DNA from 3 places in the Chengkuizengella sp. SCS-71B genome. Region 3 is predicted to be linked to each of the others. Evidence: a T-box and tRNA genes for the amino acid it is inferred to sense, from the RefSeq annotation. Region 3 holds a T-box; the other regions hold tRNA genes.
The links. A T-box is a leader RNA that pairs with one kind of tRNA and senses whether it is charged. The one in region 3 lies ahead of ileS (isoleucine--tRNA ligase), so its partner is inferred to be a tRNA-Ile.
Positions count from the first base shown of each region.

Region 1: it has a tRNA-Ile gene. The T-box ahead of ileS (isoleucine--tRNA ligase) is inferred to sense a tRNA for this amino acid. The anticodon was not compared.
Region 2: it has a tRNA-Ile gene. The T-box ahead of ileS (isoleucine--tRNA ligase) is inferred to sense a tRNA for this amino acid. The anticodon was not compared.

Region 1 covers NZ_JAZHSH010000001.1:56,557-58,822, forward strand. Annotated here, with positions in the region: rRNA gene VQL36_RS00300 (23S ribosomal RNA) at 1-1,084, opposite strand, end outside; tRNA gene VQL36_RS00305 (tRNA-Ala) at 1,292-1,367, opposite strand; tRNA gene VQL36_RS00310 (tRNA-Ile) at 1,476-1,552, opposite strand; rRNA gene rrf (5S ribosomal RNA) at 1,558-1,674, opposite strand; rRNA gene VQL36_RS00320 (16S ribosomal RNA) at 1,736-2,266, opposite strand, start outside.
Region 2 covers NZ_JAZHSH010000001.1:4,043,181-4,045,446, forward strand. Annotated here, with positions in the region: rRNA gene VQL36_RS19715 (23S ribosomal RNA) at 1-883, opposite strand, end outside; tRNA gene VQL36_RS19720 (tRNA-Ala) at 1,091-1,166, opposite strand; tRNA gene VQL36_RS19725 (tRNA-Ile) at 1,275-1,351, opposite strand; rRNA gene rrf (5S ribosomal RNA) at 1,357-1,473, opposite strand; rRNA gene VQL36_RS19735 (16S ribosomal RNA) at 1,535-2,266, opposite strand, start outside.
Region 3 covers NZ_JAZHSH010000001.1:2,283,789-2,286,054, forward strand. Annotated here, with positions in the region: gene VQL36_RS11135 (nitroreductase family protein) at 1-507, opposite strand, end outside; T-box leader at 666-909, shown strand; gene ileS (isoleucine--tRNA ligase) at 964-2,266, shown strand, end outside.

The DNA.
Region 1 (2,266 bases), 2.2 Mb from region 3:
CACATCCTTTCCCACTTAACACACACTTGGGGACCTTAGCTGATGGTCTGGGCTGTTTCCCTTTTGACGATGGATCTTAGCACTCACCGTCTGACTCCTGGGGTTTAAAGTCTATGGCATTCGGAGTTTGACTGAGCTTGGTAACCCTTGACGGGCCCCGCACCCAATCAGTGCTCTACCTCCACGACTCACCCCCAAGGCTAGCCCTAAAGCTATTTCGGGGAGAACCAGCTATTTCCGAGTTCGATTGGAATTTCTCCGCTACCCCCACCTCATCCCCTCATTTTTCAACATAAGTGGGTTCGGGCCTCCAGTGAGTGTTACCTCACCTTCACCCTGGACAGGGGTAGATCACACGGTTTCGGGTCTACGTCAACATACTCATACCGCCCTATTCAGACTCGCTTTCGCTGCGGCTCCAGCTCTTCACTTTAACCTTGCATGCTAACGTAACTCGCCGGTTCATTCTACAAAAGGCACGCCATCACCCATTAAACGGGCTCTGACTTCTTGTAAGCACACGGTTTCAGGTTCTATTTCACTCCCCTCCCGGGGTCCTTTTCACCTTTCCCTCACGGTACTGCTTCACTATCGGTCGCTAGGGAGTATTTAGCCTTGGCAGATGGTCCTGCCAGATTCATACGGGGTTTCACGTGCCCCGCACTACTCGGGATCCACTCCGGAGAGAATGATTTTTTAGTTACAGGACTTTTACCCTCTTTGGTTCGCCTTTCCAGACGCTTCACCTAAATCATTCCTTTGTAACTCCATGTGGAGTGTCCCACAACCCCAACAGGCAAGCCTGTTGGTTTGGGCTAATCCGCGTTCGCTCGCCGCTACTGACGGAATCACTTTTGTTTTCTCTTCCTCAGGGTACTTAGATGTTTCAGTTCCCCTGGTCTGCCTCCGCTAGACCTATGTATTCAGTCTAGGGTACGTACCTATTACAGTACGTGGGTTCCCCCATTCGGACATCCCCGGATCGAGGTCTGCTTACGACTCCCCGAGGCATTTCGTTGTTCGCCACGTCCTTCTTCGGCTCCTAGCGCCTAGGCATCCTCCGTGTGCTCTTAATAGCTTAACCATTAAGTTCGATGTTTTATATGATCACTCATAATTGAGAATTCCATTTGCTAATTAATGCTTCTTTGCTTTCGCTATCTAGTTTTCAAGGAACATCAGTCGCTTGATCCACCTTTGTGGTGTTTTTTGCGACAAAAAATATCTTACCACATCTGCTTTTCTTCAGTCAACCGTTTTTTCAAACCATTTCTTGAAGTTTTTGCCTCTATGGTGGAGCCAAGCGGGATCGAACCGCTGACCTCCTGCGTGCAAAGCAGGCGCTCTCCCAGCTGAGCTATGGCCCCATAATTTAAACCCAAAAAGGTAATGGTGTGCTGCGAGGAGCACGTCCCATATGTTTAAGGGATAGTATGATGTGGTATTTTATTCGTTTTATTTATTCGGTACGTTTGTGGTGGGCCCTAGTGGACTCGAACCACCGACCTCACCCTTATCAGGGGTGCGCTCTAACCAGCTGAGCTAAGGGCCCGTACCGCTTGGCAACGTCCTACTCTCCCAGGACCTTGCGGTCCAAGTACCATCGGCGCTGGAGGGCTTAACGGTCGTGTTCGGTATGGGAACGCGTGGTACCCCTCCGCCATCATCACCAAACGAATGTATAGAGTGCCTTGCACTCTCAAAACTGAAAACGAGTGAACTGTATTCTCCATAGAAAGGAGGTGATCCAGCCGCACCTTCCGATACGGCTACCTTGTTACGACTTCACCCCAATCATCTACCCCACCTTCGGCGGCTGGCTCCCCAAGGGGTTACCTCACCGACTTCGGGTGTTGTAAACTCTCGTGGTGTGACGGGCGGTGTGTACAAGACCCGGGAACGTATTCACCGCGGCATGCTGATCCGCGATTACTAGCAATTCCGACTTCATGCAGGCGAGTTGCAGCCTGCAATCCGAACTGAGATCGGCTTTGTTGGGATTGGCTCCACCTCGCGGCTTCGCTGCCCTTTGTACCGACCATTGTAGTACGTGTGTAGCCCAGGTCATAAGGGGCATGATGATTTGACGTCATCCCCACCTTCCTCCGGTTTGTCACCGGCAGTCACCTTAGAGTGCCCAACTTCACTTGCTGGCAACTAAGATTAAGGGTTGCGCTCGTTGCGGGACTTAACCCAACATCTCACGACACGAGCTGACGACAACCATGCACCACCTGTCTCCTCTGTCCCGAAGGAAAGCCATATC
Region 2 (2,266 bases), 1.8 Mb from region 3:
TAGCCCTAAAGCTATTTCGGGGAGAACCAGCTATTTCCGAGTTCGATTGGAATTTCTCCGCTACCCCCACCTCATCCCCTCATTTTTCAACATAAGTGGGTTCGGGCCTCCAGTGAGTGTTACCTCACCTTCACCCTGGACAGGGGTAGATCACACGGTTTCGGGTCTACGTCAACATACTCATACCGCCCTATTCAGACTCGCTTTCGCTGCGGCTCCAGCTCTTCACTTTAACCTTGCATGCTAACGTAACTCGCCGGTTCATTCTACAAAAGGCACGCCATCACCCATTAAACGGGCTCTGACTTCTTGTAAGCACACGGTTTCAGGTTCTATTTCACTCCCCTCCCGGGGTCCTTTTCACCTTTCCCTCACGGTACTGCTTCACTATCGGTCGCTAGGGAGTATTTAGCCTTGGCAGATGGTCCTGCCAGATTCATACGGGGTTTCACGTGCCCCGCACTACTCGGGATCCACTCCGGAGAGAATGATTTTTTAGTTACAGGACTTTTACCCTCTTTGGTTCGCCTTTCCAGACGCTTCACCTAAATCATTCCTTTGTAACTCCATGTGGAGTGTCCCACAACCCCAACAGGCAAGCCTGTTGGTTTGGGCTAATCCGCGTTCGCTCGCCGCTACTGACGGAATCACTTTTGTTTTCTCTTCCTCAGGGTACTTAGATGTTTCAGTTCCCCTGGTCTGCCTCCGCTAGACCTATGTATTCAGTCTAGGGTACGTACCTATTACAGTACGTGGGTTCCCCCATTCGGACATCCCCGGATCGAGGTCTGCTTACGACTCCCCGAGGCATTTCGTTGTTCGCCACGTCCTTCTTCGGCTCCTAGCGCCTAGGCATCCTCCGTGTGCTCTTAATAGCTTAACCATTAAGTTCGATGTTTTATATGATCACTCATAATTGAGAATTCCATTTGCTAATTAATGCTTCTTTGCTTTCGCTATCTAGTTTTCAAGGAACATCAGTCGCTTGATCCACCTTTGTGGTGTTTTTTGCGACAAAAAATATCTTACCACATCTGCTTTTCTTCAGTCAACCGTTTTTTCAAACCATTTCTTGAAGTTTTTGCCTCTATGGTGGAGCCAAGCGGGATCGAACCGCTGACCTCCTGCGTGCAAAGCAGGCGCTCTCCCAGCTGAGCTATGGCCCCATAATTTAAACCCAAAAAGGTAATGGTGTGCTGCGAGGAGCACGTCCCATATGTTTAAGGGATAGTATGATGTGGTATTTTATTCGTTTTATTTATTCGGTACGTTTGTGGTGGGCCCTAGTGGACTCGAACCACCGACCTCACCCTTATCAGGGGTGCGCTCTAACCAGCTGAGCTAAGGGCCCGTACCGCTTGGCAACGTCCTACTCTCCCAGGACCTTGCGGTCCAAGTACCATCGGCGCTGGAGGGCTTAACGGTCGTGTTCGGTATGGGAACGCGTGGTACCCCTCCGCCATCATCACCAAACGAATGTATAGAGTGCCTTGCACTCTCAAAACTGAAAACGAGTGAACTGTATTCTCCATAGAAAGGAGGTGATCCAGCCGCACCTTCCGATACGGCTACCTTGTTACGACTTCACCCCAATCATCTACCCCACCTTCGGCGGCTGGCTCCCCAAGGGGTTACCTCACCGACTTCGGGTGTTGTAAACTCTCGTGGTGTGACGGGCGGTGTGTACAAGACCCGGGAACGTATTCACCGCGGCATGCTGATCCGCGATTACTAGCAATTCCGACTTCATGCAGGCGAGTTGCAGCCTGCAATCCGAACTGAGATCGGCTTTGTTGGGATTGGCTCCACCTCGCGGCTTCGCTGCCCTTTGTACCGACCATTGTAGTACGTGTGTAGCCCAGGTCATAAGGGGCATGATGATTTGACGTCATCCCCACCTTCCTCCGGTTTGTCACCGGCAGTCACCTTAGAGTGCCCAACTTCACTTGCTGGCAACTAAGATTAAGGGTTGCGCTCGTTGCGGGACTTAACCCAACATCTCACGACACGAGCTGACGACAACCATGCACCACCTGTCTCCTTTGTCCCGAAGGAAAGCCATATCTCTACAGCGTTCAAAGGGATGTCAAGACCTGGTAAGGTTCTTCGCGTTGCTTCGAATTAAACCACATACTCCACTGCTTGTGCGGGTCCCCGTCAATTCCTTTGAGTTTCAGTCTTGCGACCGTACTCCCCAGGCGGAATGCTTAATGTGTTAACTTCGGCACCAAGGGTATCGAAACCCCTAACACCTAGCATTCATCGT
Region 3 (2,266 bases):
CATGAGTTGCATAGATACTAATCCACCATCAATCATAGTAACTCGTATCGCATCTTCATGGGATAGATTTCCATAATGAGAATTAATTTGATTCACATAGAAATCTTTAGTCTCTTCTGGAATTGCTCCTACTTTCACTAAGTTACCATAAATCTCTTCAGCATTTTTATAAGCTTCTAAATCTCCTAACACAGCTATAACCGCAGATGAATCAACAACTTGTTGTTGGTTTGCTGCAATTGGTAGTAATTTTTCTTGTAATTCTTGATTGTGAATCACTAAGAATCTCCATGGCTGTAAATTGCTAGATGATGGGGCTAGGATAGCCGTTTCTAAAATTTCTCTAATTTCTCTTTCATCTATTTTAAACTCTGAATCATAAAAACGAACAGAACTTCTTTCTTTTGCAATAGTAAAGAAATTTTGGTCCGTTAATTTTTTTGGTGCTTCTGCATTCTTTTTGCTTTCTTGAACTTTATTTAAGTATTCTTCATTATTTTGTGCCATTTTTATTTCTCCTTTAATTATGAATTATCATTAACTGTAATATTTTCTTTTACAGTATATAACGTTAAATGTAATGATGTCAACTACAGATTGTGGAAAAGTAACTTGATTGACATAGAGGCAGCGTATAAGTTATAATTATTTCCAATTTAAAGCACACAAATTTGATGACGAGAACAAGTATTTTATGATTTTGTTCCCCAGAGAGCTGGTATATGCTGAAAGCCAGTGTTCAGATCATAATTGAAAATCCTCTCCGAGAAGTCAAGCTGAAATGGATTAAGCTTGAACGGGTGTCTACCGTTAAAAGGAACGCGTATGATTGTACGTTGCTAAGTGCTATTGATGAACGACTTTATTCAATAGAATTAGGGTGGTATCGCGGTTAAACCCGTCCCTTGTTATAGGGATGGGTTTTTGTGTGCTTTTTAAATAAATTTTTAGGAGCGATATCTAATGAAACGAGAAAATATTAAAGAAACGGTTCAACAACGAGAAGAACGTGTCAGAAAACATTGGTCTAAAGAAAATACTTTTAAAAAATCTATAGATAATAGAGAAGGGAAACCCTCCTTTGTATTTTATGAAGGACCTCCTACTGCAAATGGATTACCGCATGTTGGTCATGCATTAGGTAGAACAATTAAGGACGTTGTTGCAAGATATAAAACGATGACTGGACATCAGGTCATGAGAAAAGCAGGGTGGGATACTCATGGATTGCCTGTTGAATTAGGAGTTGAAAAAGAGCTAGGCATCTCAGGTAAAAATGAAATCGAAAATTATGGTGTTGAAGCTTTTATAGAGAAATGCAAAGAAAGTGTTTTTAAATATGAAAAGCATTGGCGAGATTTTACTGAACAACTAGGGTATTGGGTAGACATGGATAATCCATATGTAACATTAGAAAATGAATACATTGAAAGTATATGGTATATCCTTGGTACGGTTCATGAAAAAGGCTTGCTTAATAAAGGACATCGAGTATCCCCTTATTGTCCTAGTTGTCAAACGTCCCTTAGTTCTCATGAGGTAGCACAAGGATATAAGATGATAAAGGATTTAACTGCAACAGTAAAATTCAAGATTCAAAATCGTGACAATGAGTACTTTCTTGGATGGACTACTACACCTTGGACTTTGCCAGCTAACGTGGCACTTGCAGTACATCCAGCAATGAGGTATGTTCGAGCGAAAGTAGATAATGAGGTATTTATAGTAGCAGAATCATTAGCAGATTCAGTTTTAAAGAAGAATTATGAAATCCTATCTGTACATTTGGGATCAGAATTAAAAGGATTTTCCTATATACCTCCGTTTGATTTCGTAAAGGTAGAAGTTGGACATAAGGTGGTAGAAGCGGATTATGTAACTGAGGATAGTGGTACAGGTATCGTTCATATTGCGCCTGCATACGGAGAAGATGATTATAAGGTTGTTCAAGATCATCATTTTTCTTTTGTAAACGTTGTGAATGAAAAAGGGCAGTATACTGATGAAGTTCCTAATTTTGAAGGACGTTTTGTAAAAGACTGTGATGTAGATATTGTTCGTTACCTTGCAGAAAAAGGTTTATTATTCAGTAAAGAAAAATATGAACATAACTACCCTCATTGTTGGCGTTGTGATTCACCTCTTTTGTATTATGCAAACGAAAGCTGGTTTATCAAAACAACAGCATTGAAGGAACAATTTATCCAAAATAATGAGAAAGTGACTTGGCATCCTGAGCACATTAAATATGGTAGGTTTGGAAAAT